Regions from separate parts of the Streptomyces sp. NPDC101132 genome, predicted to be linked through region 2. Evidence: riboswitches for the same ligand, from Rfam matches in the RefSeq annotation. Region 2 holds a riboswitch; the other holds the start of a gene.

Region 1 (7,842 bases), on a different contig from region 2:
TCGTGGTGGGGACCCCTCTCGGCCGACGGGTGGCCGGCCCATGCCCGCCGCTGTAGCGGCTTGGTTCACATCGGTGTCGCTGATGGTGCGATTGCTGGCTGATGTTGCTGCGTGTGCTGGCTGGAAAAGGGCTGCTGAAGTGCACGTGAAGAGCAGGTGGTTGCAGGTTCGCAGCTCTTGGTGGGGGGAGTCTTCAACGGTCGCGCGATCACCCGCCAGACCCGACGGGGATGTGATGCGCAACCGTGATGTGGCTCGATACCTTCCGTTATCCGGACCAAGCGCGCGGCTCAGCGGAGCAACACCGGCCGATCGGCGCGGATCGGACATCGGGCCCAACTGCCCTTTCGGGTGCGCTTTTTGGGCGGAACCAACCGCCCGGAGCCGGACATACGGCAAAGGCCGCACCGATGCGGATCGGTACGGCCTTCGAGATGCCCGTCTCACATTCCGGCCACCCGGCAGGCGGGGCACCGGACCGGCGCGGGGGCCGGGCGGGGGTCAGTACGCCGGGGCGTGCGCCTCGCGGTCGTAGAAGGGGCGGGCCTGCGCGCGCAGCCACATCGCCACCGGATCGTGCTCGTCGGCGAGCGCGACGGTGGACACGGGGAGCCCGTCGGGAACGGCGGAGACGGCCCGGCGCATCATGTCCCGCACCGACTCGACCGCCGGCGCGGAGGTGTCGTAGAGGTCGAGGCCGATCGCGAGGTACGGGGTCCCGAGCGCCGGCTGCACCCAGGCGCGGCGCAGCGAGCGGACGGCGGTGGTGCGGTGCGCGTGCTGCGTGAGCAGGGCGTAGAACTGCGGGAGTTCGATGGCCGGCTCGGAGATCCGCAGCGGGCCGGCCGGCATCCGGTCCAGGCCGGTGGCGATGCGCCGCAGGTCGGCCCACGGGACGCCGAGGCCGCCGCCGCTGGCGTGCGGGTTGAGCCAGATCCCCCAGCGCTCGGGGTACAGGGAGCGGGCCACCTCACGGCCGCTGACCACCTCGTACGCGCGGTTCCAGCCGCTGGCGGCGAGTTCCGCGGCGGAGGTCACGCAGGGCGCGTAGCCCAGGCCCTCGACCTCCATGCCGCCGTACTGGGCGTCGGGCGACCCGGGCCGGCCGTGCCAGAGCAGCATCCACAGCTGCCCGTCGGCCAGCGCCTGGAGCAGCGCCTCGTAGGTCTCGTAGCGCCCGGGCGTGACCTGGCGCAGCATGTGCTCGACCTGGCCTGCCGCGGCCGTGCCTGACGCACTCACCCGGTACCCCTCTTCGTCCGCCCGACGTCACGCGTGTCGGCCGCCCGGCGTCCGGGTGCGGCCTGCAACGGAAAACAGCTTACGGTCCCCGCTGCCGCTCAGGGCAGGTAGAAGGGGCGTACGCGCTCCAGCATCCAGTCGCCGACCGGGTCCTGGGCCACGTCGAGGAGCAGCAGGTTCACCTGCCAGGCCGGCCGGACCCGGGCCAGGGCGCGGCCGAGGGCCTCCATGGGGGCGTTGCTGTCGGCCAGTTCCCAGTTCAGGAACTGCACCCCGATGAAGAGGACCGGGTCGCCGCCCTCGATGCTCGCCAGGCAGCGGCGGGCCGAGGCGACCACACCGGTGGCGCGGAACTCCTCGCCGGCCGCGGCGAGGAAGTCGACCGGGTCCTCCTGCCAGTCCGGTTCGAAGAGCCGGACCCGGCCGCCGCTGGCGGGGCCGTCGAGCGCGGTGCGCCCGGCGCGGCACAGCTCGGCGACCGCGGGGGGCGGCAGGGGGACGCCGACGGCGCCCTCGGGGTTCACGGCGATGCCGAGCTGCGGGGGCAGGCCGCGGGCGAACTCGACCGCGGGGGCCACGGTGAAGGGCATCTGGGGGCCGGCGCACTGCTCGAACTGCTGCTGGGAGCTGTAGACGGGCACGTAGGGGGCGCCGTCGAGCTCCAGGGTGGGCAGCCGGAGGCTGGGGCTGTCGGGTCCGCCGCCCTCGGGCAGCGGGATCCAGAGCTGGCTGCGGCCGAGCACCTCGACGATGCGGCCGCCCGCGCCCGGGTTGCCGAGGGAGGCGCCGAGGGTCTCCTCGAGCTCGTTAGCGGGCCACCCGTGCCCGGCCAGGCCGGCGCCGCCGTAGGTGCCGTCGTGCGTGCCGCTGGTCATGTCCACCCCGGTCGTCCTCTCCGCGTGCCGCCCCGACCCTACCGGTCCCGGGCCCCGGGCGGCCGCCCGTCATCCCCCGAAGCCCACCCGCGTGAGACGGGCTGCCGCGGGACGGTCGAGGAGCGTGACCGAGGCGCAGCCGGCCGGCGGGCCGCCGCCCTCGGCGGTGGAGAGGAGGCGGGCGACCGTACGGCGGTGGCGCAGGAACGCGTACGCGGAGACGCCGCGGCCCCGCGCGGCCTGGCCGGACAGCGCCTCCTCGGGGCTCGCGTCCAGCAGCAGCAGGTGCAGGCCACGGCCGCGCCGCCGGGCGGCACGGGCCAGCAGCCCGCGGACCCAGGCCTGCGTGCCGCAGTCGTGGACGACCAGGCTCTCGCCGGAGCGCAGGGCCCGCCAGAGGCCGGTGTAGTGGGCCGCCCTGACCACGGGGCGGTAGACCGCGTACGGCAGGAGGGCCGGCATGCGCCGCTCCCAGCGCTCGCGCACGTCCTGGGAGTCGATGCCGCGCCCCGCGACGGCCCGCTTCATCAGCGTGCTCTTGCCGCTGCCCGGCAGCCCGGAGACCACCACCACGTCCCCGGCGGCGAACTCCAGCCGGGCCGGGCCGCGCGCGCCCGTACCCCGCAGGTCGCAGACGCCCTCGGGACCGGGGCGGACCACCGTCCGCGGCGGCAGTGCCCGGGACGCCTCGCGCGCCCCCGGCTGGGCCGGTACGGCCGGAGCGGCGGCCGGCACCGCGGGGACCGCGGCCGGCACCGCGGGAGCCGCCGCCTGGGCCGCGGGAACCGCCGCCGGCGCGGCCGCCACGCGTCCGGCAGCCTCCGGGGCCTCCCCGGGGCCCGCCGGTGCAAGGCCCTGGCCTCCCCCGGCGCCGCCGGGTCCGGGGCGCGCGGTCGCCCCGGGGCCGCCCGCTCCGGGGCGTGCCCCGTCCGGCAGGGCACGCGCACCGCCCGCCACCGCTCCGAAGATCCGCACAGTGCTCGCCTCCCCTGGGGGCCCCTCCCGGCGGAGGCCGGGAGGAAGGGTCACGGGACCCTTGCCCACTGAGTGTAAAGAGACGGTAATCCGACCGCCCCGGTTCCGTCCGGGACCCGTCCCCCCACTCGCCCCGCGGTCCCTCCGCGGTCCCCCCAGCCTCCCACCGCCGCCCGCTCCGGTCTCCCCCTTGTCCGCCCACTGACCGCCCGCTGACCGCCCGCTGACCGCCCGCGGGTGATTCCGCCGGGCCCCGGGCCCCCCGTTCCCGGCGGACGCGTGCAATGATGTGCGCGCCAACTCCATACAGGCCGCTTGAATCCGCGCGGGAGAGTGCCGGGCACCGCAGTCGTACGACCGCCGCCCCGGACGCCGAAGGAGCAAGACCCTCCCTTGAATCTCTCAGGCCCCGATACCGCGCGGGCGAGGCACATCTGAAAAGCGAGCCCGGCAGGCACGTCCACCGCCTGTCCCCGGCTCCACCCAAGGTGCAAGTCACCCCGCAGTCGCCTTACGTTCGTACGGGCGTGCGGTCGTGACGAACCTCTCAGGTTCCGATGACAGATGGGGAGGAACGTCCTTCAGTCACTCATGCGGGCCTGCCCTGGGAGCCACCCCTATGACGAACACCCCCCGTCTGACCGCCCTCGACGCCGTGCACCGCTCCCTCGGTGCCACGATGACCGACTTCGCGGGCTGGGACATGCCGCTGCGGTACGCGAGCGAGCGCGACGAGCACAACGCCGTGCGCACCAAGGCCGGCCTCTTCGACCTCTCCCACATGGGCGAGATCACCGTGACCGGCGCCGAGGCCGTGAAGGTCCTCGACCACGCGCTGGTGGGCAACATCTCCACGGTCGGCGTGGGCCGCGCCCGCTACACGATGATCTGCCAGGAGGACGGCGGCATCCTGGACGACCTGATCGTCTACCGCCTGGGCGAGACCGAGTACATGGTCGTCGCCAACGCCTCGAACGCCCAGGTCGTCCTCGACGCGATCACCGAGCGCGCCGCCGGCTTCGACGCCGAGGTCCGCGACGACCGCGACGCGTACGCGCTGGTGGCCGTCCAGGGCCCGGAGTCCCCCGGCATCCTGAAGTCGCTCACCGACGCCGACCTGGACAACCTGAAGTACTACGCGGGCCTGCCGGGCACCGTCGCCGGTGTCCCCGCGCTGATCGCCCGCACCGGCTACACCGGCGAGGACGGCTTCGAGCTGTTCGTCAAGCCCGAGCACGCGGTCGAGCTGTGGAACGCGCTGCTGAAGGCCGGCGAGGGCGTCGGCCTGGTCCCGGCGGGCCTGTCCTGCCGCGACACCCTGCGCCTGGAGGCGGGCATGCCGCTGTACGGGCATGAGCTGACCACCTCCCTGACCCCCTTCGACGCGGGTCTCGGCCGAGTGGTGAAGTTCGAGAAGGAGGGCGACTTCGTCGGCCGCGCCGCGCTGGAGGCCGCCGCCGAGCGCGCCGCGACCAACCCGCCGCGCAAGCTGGTCGGCCTGATCGCCGAGGGCCGCCGCGTCCCGCGCGCCGGCTTCTCCGTGGTCGCCGACGGCCAGGTCATCGGCGAGGTCACCTCCGGCGCCCCGTCCCCGACGCTGGGCAAGCCGATCGCCATGGCGTACGTGGACGCCGCGCACGCCGCGCCGGGCACCTCCGGTGTCGGCGTCGACATCCGCGGTACGCATGAGCCGTACGAGGTCGTGGCCCTGCCGTTCTACAAGCGGCAGAAGTGACGATCCCCGCCCGGGAATCCGTCGCGGCGTTCGTCTCACCCTCCAAGACATCCGTTCATCAGCAGTCCCCCGCATCCAGGAGAATCAGGTCATGAGCAACCCCCAGCAGCTGCGTTACACCAAGGAGCACGAGTGGCTGTCGGCCGCCGAGGACGGCGTCGCGACGGTCGGCATCACGGAGTTCGCGGCCAACGCGCTCGGTGACGTCGTCTACGCCCAGCTCCCCGAGGTGGGTTCCACGGTGACCGCGGGCGAGACCTGCGGCGAGCTGGAGTCCACCAAGTCGGTCAGCGACCTGTACTCCCCCGTCACCGGCGAGGTCGTCGAGGCCAACCAGGACGTCGTCGACGACCCGGCCCTGGTGAACAGCGCCCCCTTCGAGGGCGGCTGGCTGTTCAAGGTCCGCGTCTCCGAGGAGCCGGCCGACCTGCTCTCCGCCGACGAGTACACCGACTTCGCGGGCTGAACCGACCGAGGGATCCTGATGTCTGTTCTGAACACTCCCCTTCACGAGCTGGACCCGGACGTCGCGGCCGCCGTCGACGCCGAGCTCCACCGCCAGCAGTCCACCCTCGAGATGATCGCCTCGGAGAACTTCGCTCCGGTCGCGGTCATGGAGGCCCAGGGCTCGGTCCTGACCAACAAGTACGCCGAGGGCTACCCGGGCCGCCGCTACTACGGCGGCTGCGAGCACGTCGACGTGGTCGAGCAGATCGCGATCGACCGCATCAAGGCGCTGTTCGGTGCCGAGGCGGCCAACGTGCAGCCCCACTCGGGCGCGCAGGCCAACGCCGCCGCGATGTTCGCGCTGCTGAAGCCGGGCGACACGATCATGGGCCTGAACCTGGCCCACGGCGGTCACCTGACCCACGGCATGAAGATCAACTTCTCCGGCAAGCTCTACAACGTGGTCCCGTACCACGTCGGTGAGGACGGCCAGGTCGACATGGCCGAGGTCGAGCGCCTCGCCAAGGAGTCGAAGCCGCAGCTGATCGTCGCCGGCTGGTCCGCGTACCCGCGCCAGCTGGACTTCGCCGCCTTCCGCCGCATCGCGGACGAGGTCGGCGCGTACCTGATGGTCGACATGGCGCACTTCGCCGGCCTGGTGGCCGCGGGCCTGCACCCGAACCCGGTGCCGCACGCCCACGTCGTCACCACCACCACGCACAAGACCCTGGGCGGTCCGCGCGGCGGTGTCATCCTGTCGACGCAGGAGCTGGCCAAGAAGATCAACTCCGCGGTCTTCCCGGGTCAGCAGGGCGGTCCGCTGGAGCACGTGATCGCGGCCAAGGCGGTCTCCTTCAAGGTCGCCGCCTCGCCCGAGTTCAAGGAGCGCCAGGAGCGCACCCTGGCCGGCGCGAAGATCATCGCCGAGCGCCTGGTCCAGGACGACGCCAAGGCCGTCGGCGTGGACGTCCTCACCGGCGGCACCGACGTGCACCTGGTCCTGGTGGACCTGCGCAACTCGGAGCTGGACGGCCAGCAGGCCGAGGACCGCCTCCACGAGGTCGGCATCACGGTCAACCGGAACGCGATCCCGAACGACCCGCGGCCGCCGATGGTCACCTCGGGTCTGCGCATCGGCACGCCGGCGCTGGCCACCCGCGGCTTCCAGGCCGAGGACTTCACCGAGGTCGCCGACATCATCGCGGAGGCCCTGAAGCCCACGTACGACGCCGAGGCCCTCAAGGCCCGCGTGTCGGCGCTGGCCGCGAAGCACCCGCTGTACCCCTCGCTGTAAGCGGACCCGCCGCCGCGTGCGGCACGTGAGCGGGCCCGGCCTTCGGTTTCCACAGGCCGGGCCCTTCTCATGACCAACGTCCCTGGTGGATGCGTCCTCTTGCCTCTGAAAACACCAAAAAACGGCAAATAAGCTCCGGATAAAGGCATCCCGTCAAGGACGACAGGCAGGCACCCATGGACATGAGCGCGGGCAACCGGAAGGGACTCAGTCTCTTCGCCCTGGTCATGATCGGCATCGGCTCGATCTTCGGCTCCGGATGGCTGTTCGGCGCCGGTACGGCGGCCCAGGTGGCCGGCCCCGCGGCGCTGGCGGCGTGGGTGATCGGGGCGGTCTTCATCGGGATGATCGCCATGTCGTACGCCGAGGTGGGCGCCGCCTACCCGATCCCGGGCGGCATGGCCCGCTACGGCCACATCAGCCACGGCCCGGTGCTGGGCTTCATCACCGGCTGGGCGGTCTGGATCGCGGTGGCCTCGCTGATCCCGATCGAGTCGATCGCCGCCACGCAGTACATGTCCTCCTGGAGCTTCGGCTGGGCGAAGGACCTGGTCGACGCGCAGACCCACCAGCTGACCGCCTTCGGCATGGGCGTGGCCCTGGTGCTGACGGTGCTGCTGTGGCTGTCCTGCTACTGGTCGGTCCAGCTTCTGGCCAAGATCAACTCCCTGCTCACCCTGGTGAAGTTCGCCATCCCGGTCCTCGCGGTGGCCGCGCTCGTCGCCTCGGGCTTCCACACGGAGAACTTCTCCGCCCACGGCGGCTTCGCCCCCAACGGCTGGACGGCCGTCCTGACCGCCGTCACCACCTCGGGCGTGGTCTTCGCCTTCAACGGCTTCCAGGCCGTGGTCAACCTCGGGGGCGCCGCCAAGAACCCCGGCCGGGCCATCCCGGTCGCCCTGGTCGGCGCGCTCTCCCTGGGGCTGGTGATCTACCTCGCCCTCCAGGCCGCCTTCCTGGGCGCCGTACCGCCGGAGCACCTGGCGGAGGCCGGCGGCTGGGCCGGGGTCAACTTCAACTCGCCCTTCGCGGAGCTGGCCCAGCTGCTGATGATCCACTGGGTGGTGGTGATGCTCCAGTTCGGCGCCTTCATCTCCCCCGCCGGCTCCAACATCGCCAACGTGGCCTCGGCCGCGTACATGGTCCAGAACCTCTCCGAGACCGGCTTCTTCCCGAAGAAGCTGAAGGAGACCCACCCCGTCTACGGCACGGCCCGCCCGGCCATGTGGATGAACCTGGGCTTCTCCGTGCTGCTGCTGGTCACCGTCGGCCAC
Region 2 (7,842 bases):
CGCGGTACTGCTCGATCTTGGCGCGCAGGTCGTCGGCGTCGACCTCGCCGTCGTCGGCGGTCTTGACGACGACGACCTTCATGCCGGCCATCACGGCGCTGGCGGCGTTGGTGCCGTGCGCGGAGGACGGGATGAGGCAGATGGTGCGCTGCTCGTCGCCGTTCGCGCGGTGGTACGCGCGGACCGCGAGCAGACCGGCCAGCTCACCCTGCGAACCGGCGTTCGGCTGGATGGAGACCCTGTCGTAGCCGGTGACCTCGCAGAGACGTTCCTCCAGCTCGTTGATGAGCGTGGCGTAGCCCTGGGCCTGGTCGATCGGGGCGAAGGGGTGCAGCTGGCCGAACTCGGGCCAGGTCACCGCCTCCATCTCGGTGGTCGCGTTGAGCTTCATGGTGCAGGAGCCCAGCGGGATCATGCCGCGGTCCAGCGCGTAGTCCTTGTCCGAGAGCTTGCGCAGGTAGCGCAGCATCGCGGTCTCGGAGCGGTGCTGGTGGAAGACCGGGTGGGTCAGGTACTCGTCGGTGCGCAGCAGCGCCTCCGGCAGGGCGTCCGCGGTGGCGGCGTCCAGCGCCTCGACGTCGCCCTCGGCACCGAAGGCGGCCCACACGGCGGCGAGCTGCTCGCGGCCGGTGGTCTCGTCACAGGAGATCGAGACGTGGTCGGCGTCGGCCAGGTGCAGGTTGACCCCGCCCTGGCGGGCGGCGGCGACGACCTCGGCGGCGCGGCCGGGGACGTGCGCGGTGAGGGTGTCGAAGAACGCGCCCTGGACCAGCTCCACACCGGCGGCGGTGAGGCCCGCGGCCAGGATGGCGGCGTAGCGGTGGGTGCGCTGGGCGATCTGCTTCAGGCCGTCCGGGCCGTGGTAGACCGCGTACATGCCGGCCATGACGGCGAGCAGCACCTGCGCGGTGCAGATGTTGCTGGTGGCCTTCTCGCGGCGGATGTGCTGCTCGCGGGTCTGGAGGGCCAGGCGGTACGCCTTGTTGCCGTCCGCGTCGACGGAGACGCCGACCAGGCGGCCGGGCAGGGAGCGGGCGTGCTTCTCCTGGACGGCCATGTAGCCGGCGTGCGGGCCGCCGAAGCCCATCGGGACGCCGAAGCGCTGGGTGGTGCCGACGGCGATGTCCGCGCCGAGGGAGCCCGGGGAGGCCAGCAGGGTGAGGGCGAGCAGGTCGGCGGCGACGGTGACGATCGCGCCCAGCTCGTGGGCCCGGTCGATCAGCGGCTTGATGTCGCGGACCGCGCCGGAGGCGCCGGGGTACTGGATCAGCACGCCGAAGACACCGCGCTCGACGGCCTCGGCCGGGATGCCCTCGGAGAGGTCGGCGACGAGGACCTCGATGCCGGTGGGCTCGGCGCGCGTCTCGATGACGGCGATGGTCTGCGGCAGCGCGTCGGCGTCGACGAGGAAGACCCCGCCCTTGACCTTGCCCACGCGGCGGGCCAGCGTCATGGCCTCGGCGGCCGCGGTGCCCTCGTCGAGCAGCGAGGCGCCCGAGGTGGGCAGACCGGTGAGGTCGGCGACCACGGTCTGGAAGTTGATCAGGGCCTCGAGGCGGCCCTGCGAGATCTCGGGCTGGTACGGCGTGTACGCGGTGTACCAGGCCGGGTTCTCCATGACGTTGCGCAGGATCACCGGCGGCGTGAAGGTGCCGTAGTAGCCCAGACCGATCATCGGGGCCAGCACCTCGTTGCGGGAGGCGAGCTCGCGCAGCTCGGCCAGCACCTCGGCCTCGGTGCGGGCGCCGGGGAGGTTCAGGGCCTCGGCGCTCTTGATCACGTCAGGCACAGCGGCCGCCGTGAGCTCGTCGAGCGAGCCGTAGCCGACCTGGGCGAGCATCTTGGCCTGGGCCTCGGTGTCGGGGCCGATGTGGCGCTGCTCGAAGGGAATACCGCGCTCCAGGTGGGAGAGCGGAGTACGACTGGCGGTCATGGGCGGAGGCCTCCTGGTCTGACGACCTGCGAGGGGTGCCACGGCGCGGGCACCCGGACGGCCTCCCCCTCTGTCATCTCAACCTGAGAGCTTCACCGGCGCTCCACGAGGGGTCGCCGGCTTTCACCGTCGGTGAGGAGGGGTTCCGGAGTACGTCCGACGCCCGCCCTGCTTTCCAGAGTGGCCTCGTCCGAGCGGTACGTCTGCCTGAGAGATTCCGGGGAGGATTTGCTCCTTCGGCGCCACCGGTCGAGCCTTTCGCGACTCGTTCGGAGGACTCTCCCGCACGGGGTCAGCAGCCGGAAACCAGACTACCAGCGAGGTCTCCGGGGCTCCCTCGAGTGGCCCCCTCTTCGAATATGCACTTTTGTAGTCGTAACGGAGGAGTTGCGACCAATTGGAGGGACCGTGCAGACCGACATCGATCCGCGCAGCCTGATCGGCCGCAAGGCGTTCGACCGCAACGGCACCAAGATCGGCACCATCGACGAGGTCTACCTCGACGACGCCACGGGTGAGCCGGAGTGGGCCGCCGTCCGTACCGGACTCTTCAGCCGGGACGCCTTCGTCCCCCTGGAGCCCAGCCAGGTGGTCTCCGGCACCCTGCACGTCCCCTTCGACCGCGCCCTGATCAAGGACGCCCCGGACTTCGGCGTGGGACGCCACCTCTCCCCGGAACAGGAACTCCAGCTCTACCACCACTACGGGCTGGACGTCGCGCTCCCCGGAGAACTCGCCGCCCCGCCGCCTCCGGACCGCGATTTCGGCCGCCTGGCGGGCTCCGAGGAGGCCTGAGCGGCGCCCGCGGCCCCCTCCGGGGACGACCGGCCGGCGCCCGGACCCGCCCCCGCCGAGGACCCCTCGCCCACGGCACGGTCCGCCCCCTCCCGCACCGCCGGAGCCGCCTCCTCGGTACGTCCGTCCCGCGCCGGAGCCCCGGCCGCCGCGGCCTCCCGCCGCGCGGCACGGGCTCCGGCGCGCTCGGGGTCGACCAGCGGCAGCGGCTCGCCCGGCGCCAGCTCCGGATCGTCGACGAGGAACGTACGCACCCTCCCCGGCCGCTCCGAACCGGGCTCCTCGAACCGCACCGTCACCCTCCCCACCCCGCTGCCCTGCACCCACCCGGCGCCGTACTCGGTGTGCCGGACGTCACTCCCGGCCGGCCAGCGCCGCTCCGCCACCACCCCTGACCGGTGTGCCGGGGTGTCCCCCTCAGCGCCTCCCAGGGCCTCCGGCACCCCTTCCCGGGGCTCTTCCGCGGCATCCCGCCCCTCCTCCGCGGCCTGCGCGAAGAGGTCCTCCTGGGTGTAGTCCGCGAGCCCCGAGACCCCGACCCCCAGCAGCCGCACCCCGCCGGTGGTGTCCACCGCGTCGAGCAGCCGCAGCGCGGCCTCCCTGACCACCGCCGGGTCGTCCGTGGGCCCCCGCAGCGTCTCCGACCGGGTCAGCGTCGAGAAGTCGTACCGGCGCACCTTGAGCACGATGGTCCGCCCGGAGTGCCCCGAGCCCCGCAGCCGCTCCACGCACCGGTCGGCCAGCCGCTGCACCTCGAACCTGATCCGCGTCCGGTCGTGCAGGTCCACGTCGAAGGTGTCCTCGACGGAGACGGACTTGGCGTCCCGCTCCGCCACCACCGCCCGGTCGTCCAGACCCAGCGCCATGCGGTACAGCGCCACCCCGTGCGCCCGCCCCAGCAGCCGCACCAGTTCGTCCTCGCCGGCCCCGGCCAGCTCCCCCACCGTGGTCATCCCGGCCCGCCTCAGGTGCTCCCCGGTCGCCGGGCCCACCCCCGGCAGCGTCCGCACCGGCATCGGCGCCAGCAGCTCCCGCTCCGTCCCGGGCCGGATCAGCACCAGCCCGTCCGGCTTGGCCTGCTCCGAAGCGATCTTGGCCAGCATCTTGGAACCGGCCAGCCCCACGGACCCGCTCAGCCCCGTGACCTCCCTGATGTCCGCCCGCAGCCGCTCGCCGGCCGCCCTGGCCGACGGCGCGTCGAAGGCGACCCCGCCCGCCTCCAGGTCCACGAACGCCTCGTCCAGGCTCAGCGGCTCCACGAGGGGGGACAGCTCTCGCAGCAGCGCCATGACCTGCTCGCTCACGGAGCGGTAGAGGGAGAAGCGCGGCACCAGGTACGCGCCGTTGGGGCAGAGGCGCCGGGCCTGGGCCATCGGCATCGCCGAGTGGACGCCGAACCGCCGCGCCTCGTACGAGGCGGTGGACACCACCCCGCGCGGCCCGAGGCCGCCCACGATCACGGGCTTCCCGCGCAGGCTGGGCTTCGCCGCCTGCTCGGCGGCGGCGAAGAACGCATCCATGTCCAGATGCAGGATGGTGGGCGCGGCTCTCACGGCCCCGATGCTGCCCTACGCCACTGACAACGGCCCGGAACGCTCGTACCCGTGTCCGGGCCGTCGGCTACCCGGCTCTGTTCCGCCGCCGGGCGAGCTCGTCGGCCGGGTTGTGGCCGACCAGCGTCTCGCCCGTGTCGACGCGCTCGCCGTGCAGCTGGGACAGCGCGTGCTCCACGTCGCGCCAGACCACGCCCACGGCGATACCGAAGATGCCCTGCCCGCCCTGGAGCAGGTCCACGACCTCGTCCGGCGAGGTGCACTCGTAGACCGTGGCCCCGTCGCTCATGAGCGTCATGCGATCCAGGTCGGCGAAGCCCCGGTTCCGCAGGTGCTGGACGGCGGTGCGGATGTTCTGCAGGGCCACGCCCGTGTCGAGGAAGCGCTTGACGATCTTGAGGACGACGACGTCGCGGAAGCTGTACAGCCGCTGCGTGCCGGATCCGTACGCGGGGCGCACGCTGGGCTCGACCAGCCCGGTGCGCGCCCAGTAGTCGAGCTGCCGGTACGTGATGCCCGCCGCGGCACAGGCCGTCGGCCCCCGGTAGCCGATCTCCTCGGATGCCGGGTCCTCGTTGACCACCGTGGGTTCCGGGAGCCGGCGCGCGGAGCCCACCGCACCGCCGTACAGCGGGTACGCCCCGCCCTCCCCCGGACCGCGCGCGGGGATGCCCCCGGTCGTACCGTCGCCGCTGGTTCTCACGCCGACCCTCCGTCCTTGACCTGCCATCTCGACGGTAGGCAGTCACCAGGGGTGCGTCAACGATCGCCACACTCGGCACGCCGAGTGATAATCACCCTGAGAGTGGTTTCCCGTACCCCTCCGCGGGGAAAGGCTACTCGAATGACTTGAGGTTCCCTTGAGGTCGGGTCACTGCGTGCCGGTGCCGAAGTCCTCGGGCGAGATCTGGTCCAGGAACTCCCGGAACTTCTCGACCTCGTCCTCCTGCTCGTCCGGAATCGCGATCGCGGCGTCGTCCAGCACGCGGTCGCTGCCGTAGATCGGCGATCCGGTGCGCAGGGCGAGCGCTATGGCGTCGGAGGGGCGTGCGCTCACCTCCACCCCGCTGGCGAAGACCAGCTCGGCGTAGAAGACGCCTTCCCGCAGGTCCGTGATGCGGACCTCGCTGATCTCCTCGCCCAGCGCTTCCAGCACGTCCTTGAAGAGGTCGTGGGTCAGCGGCCTGGCAGGGGCCATCCCCTGCTGGGCCAAGGCGATGGAGGTCGCCTCCCCTGGACCGATCCAAATGGGGAGGTAACGGTCGCCTCCCACTTCGCGCAGGAGCACGATCGGCTGGTTGGAGGGCATTTCCACCCGGACACCCACGACGTCGAGCTCGTTCACACAGCAACCCTAGGACCTGCCGCGTGGGTTTGGGTAGTCGGGGCCGCCCAAGATCAGTGCGGACGTACCCCGAGTGCGGTCCGGACCAGCGCCTCGTGCAGGCGTACGGACAGTCCCGCGAGCTCCCGCACGGTGGCCTCGGCATGCGCCCTGGTCTGCGGGTTCCGGTGCCTCCGCAGGGGCGCCACCACCTGTTCGACCAGCCCCGCCTCCCGGTCCGCGGCGGCCTTCATGGCGCGCAGGTGACGCGGCTCCAGACCGTACCGGCCGAGATCGGCCACCAGCCTGGCGACGGTGACGGCCTCGGCGTCGAACCCGCCGCCCGGGGCCTCGGCGACCAGCCCGTACGACTCCCACTCGGCCAGCTGGGCCTCGTCCACCTCGGCGGCGGCGAGGAGCTCGGCGCGGCCGACCCGGGCCACCGTGGACCGCGCGGCGCCGGCCTCGGCGCCGGACACCGCCGGGTCGCCCTGCGGGGAGGGCGCGGGAATGCGCACCTGCTCGCCCCGGTCGAGGGCGTCCAGCTGCTCGCGGATCACCTTCAGGGGCAGGTAGTGGTCGCGCTGGAGGCGCAGGATCCTGGCCAGCCGCTCGACGTCGTCGGGGCTGAACTTGCGGTAGCCCGAGGGCGTGCGCCGGGGCTCGACGAGCCCCTCGGCCTCCAGGAAGCGGATCTTGGAAATGGTGACTTCGGGGAACTCGTCACGCAGCAGGTTGAGCACCGTCCCGATGCTCACCAGCCGCCCGACCGAGCCGGCGGTGCCGTTTCCGGCACCGCCCGTCGGTGTACGCAGCATGGACCTTCCCTGGTGGGGATGCCCCCGATGAGGTCCGGGGGAGTCAGATGCCTCGCTGGCTCGCGTAGAAGACCAGTCGGTACTTGCCGATCTGCACCTCGTCGCCGTTGTTGAGCGCGACCGAGTCGATCGGCTCACGGTTGACGTACGTGCCGTTCAGGCTGCCGACGTCGGCCACGGTGAAGCGACCGTCCTGACCCCTGCGGAACTCGACGTGCCGCCGGGAGACGGTGACGTCGTCCAGGAAGATGTCGCTCTGCGGGTGGCGGCCCGCCGTGGTCAGCTCGCCGTCCAGCAGGAACCGGCTGCCCGAGTTGGGGCCGCGCCGGACGATCAGCAGCGCCGAGCCCGGGGGCAGGGCGTCCACCGCGGCCTGGGCCTCCGGCGAGAGCGAGGGCGCGAGCGTCTGCCCGGTCGCCTCCGCCTCGTAGGCCTCGAGACCCGAGATGGAGATGGTCGACGTGGTCTCCGAGGCACGCTCCGGCGTCAGACCCGGCCGCAGCGGTGCGCCGCAGTTCGAGCAGAAACGGCTGTCCTCGCCATTGCGGTGCCCGCACCTGCCGCACACCAACATGGACGGCTCCTCGCGCCGCGGCTGACCCGCGGAGGCATGGGTGGCGTACGGATCGGGGGCAAACCCTCCACCCGTACTAGAGGTTGATGGTTCACCGAAACCTATGCGCCCGGACCCGGCCGGGTCAACGGACGACGCGCCCGAATTGTCGCCCGATCCGGCGACCTCGTCGCGGAACAGCGGGCGGTCGCCCTGCTCCTGCACCTCATCGGGGCGCGCGGCGCGGTGCTTGCCGCTGTCCTCACGCGCCTTCTTGCCGAACAACTTCTCAAACAACTTCACGGGCGATTCCCCTTGACCGAAACAGACCCGCCCGTGGGGCAGGAATCCTGAATGCACACACCTGCCGACCCGGACATTCTCACAACGTCCGTAACCACCAGACAGTTTCCACCACGCACCGCCGTATCGGTGCGCCGACCCCCCGCAAGCACCCGCCCGCGTGGGGAGCTCCACAGCCCGCCCCGTCCCCCGGCGTTCCTCATGACGATGACGACCGAGCGTAGTCAGGCTGCTTCGCCGCCCGCAAGGCATCTACGACGATCTTGGCCGATCGGGTCACCATGGCGGTGGCCTGCTCCTTCTCCAGCGTCTGGATCACCCCGCCGGGGATGTTGAGGGCGGGTTCGAGGTCCTGCGGCCGGCCGATGACCTTGAACTCGTACGGTGGTGTGATCTTCCGACCGTCGACGGCGACCCCGCCGCCGTCCGCGTCGGAGAAGTACGTGTCGGCGACCACCCGGACGCCGTTGACCTGGATCGCCTCCGCCCCCGCGGCCCGCAGCTCCTGGATCGCGTCCAGCAGCATGTCCGACTCGACCAGGTTCTTCGGATCGATCACCCGC

The links. A riboswitch is a leader RNA that binds a small molecule or an ion and turns the genes downstream of it on or off. The one in region 2 is predicted to bind glycine.
Region 1: it holds a riboswitch for glycine, as region 2 does, so the genes downstream of both, gcvT (glycine cleavage system aminomethyltransferase GcvT) here and gcvP (aminomethyl-transferring glycine dehydrogenase) in region 2, are expected to answer to the same signal.

Annotation. Positions count from the first base shown of each region.
Region 1 covers NZ_JBIVYX010000004.1:206,685-214,526, forward strand. Annotated here, with positions in the region: gene ACIQUR_RS11400 (ABC transporter permease) at 1-1, opposite strand, end outside; gene ACIQUR_RS11405 (enhanced serine sensitivity protein SseB C-terminal domain-containing protein) at 502-1,242, opposite strand; gene ACIQUR_RS11410 (enhanced serine sensitivity protein SseB) at 1,341-2,117, opposite strand; gene ACIQUR_RS11415 (AAA family ATPase) at 2,187-2,924, opposite strand; glycine riboswitch at 3,409-3,520, shown strand; gene gcvT (glycine cleavage system aminomethyltransferase GcvT) at 3,712-4,827, shown strand; gene gcvH (glycine cleavage system protein GcvH) at 4,919-5,293, shown strand; gene glyA (serine hydroxymethyltransferase) at 5,312-6,568, shown strand; gene ACIQUR_RS11435 (APC family permease) at 6,745-7,842, shown strand, end outside.
Region 2 covers NZ_JBIVYX010000009.1:5,132-12,973, reverse strand. Annotated here, with positions in the region: gene gcvP (aminomethyl-transferring glycine dehydrogenase) at 1-1,933, opposite strand, end outside; glycine riboswitch at 2,119-2,228, opposite strand; gene ACIQUR_RS21275 (PRC-barrel domain-containing protein) at 2,342-2,728, shown strand; gene ACIQUR_RS21270 (DNA polymerase IV) at 2,635-4,281, opposite strand; gene ACIQUR_RS21265 (MerR family transcriptional regulator) at 4,349-4,984, opposite strand; gene ACIQUR_RS21260 (bifunctional nuclease family protein) at 5,153-5,626, opposite strand; gene ACIQUR_RS21255 (MerR family transcriptional regulator) at 5,680-6,423, opposite strand; gene ACIQUR_RS21250 (FHA domain-containing protein) at 6,467-7,384, opposite strand; gene ACIQUR_RS21245 (DUF881 domain-containing protein) at 7,479-7,842, opposite strand, start outside.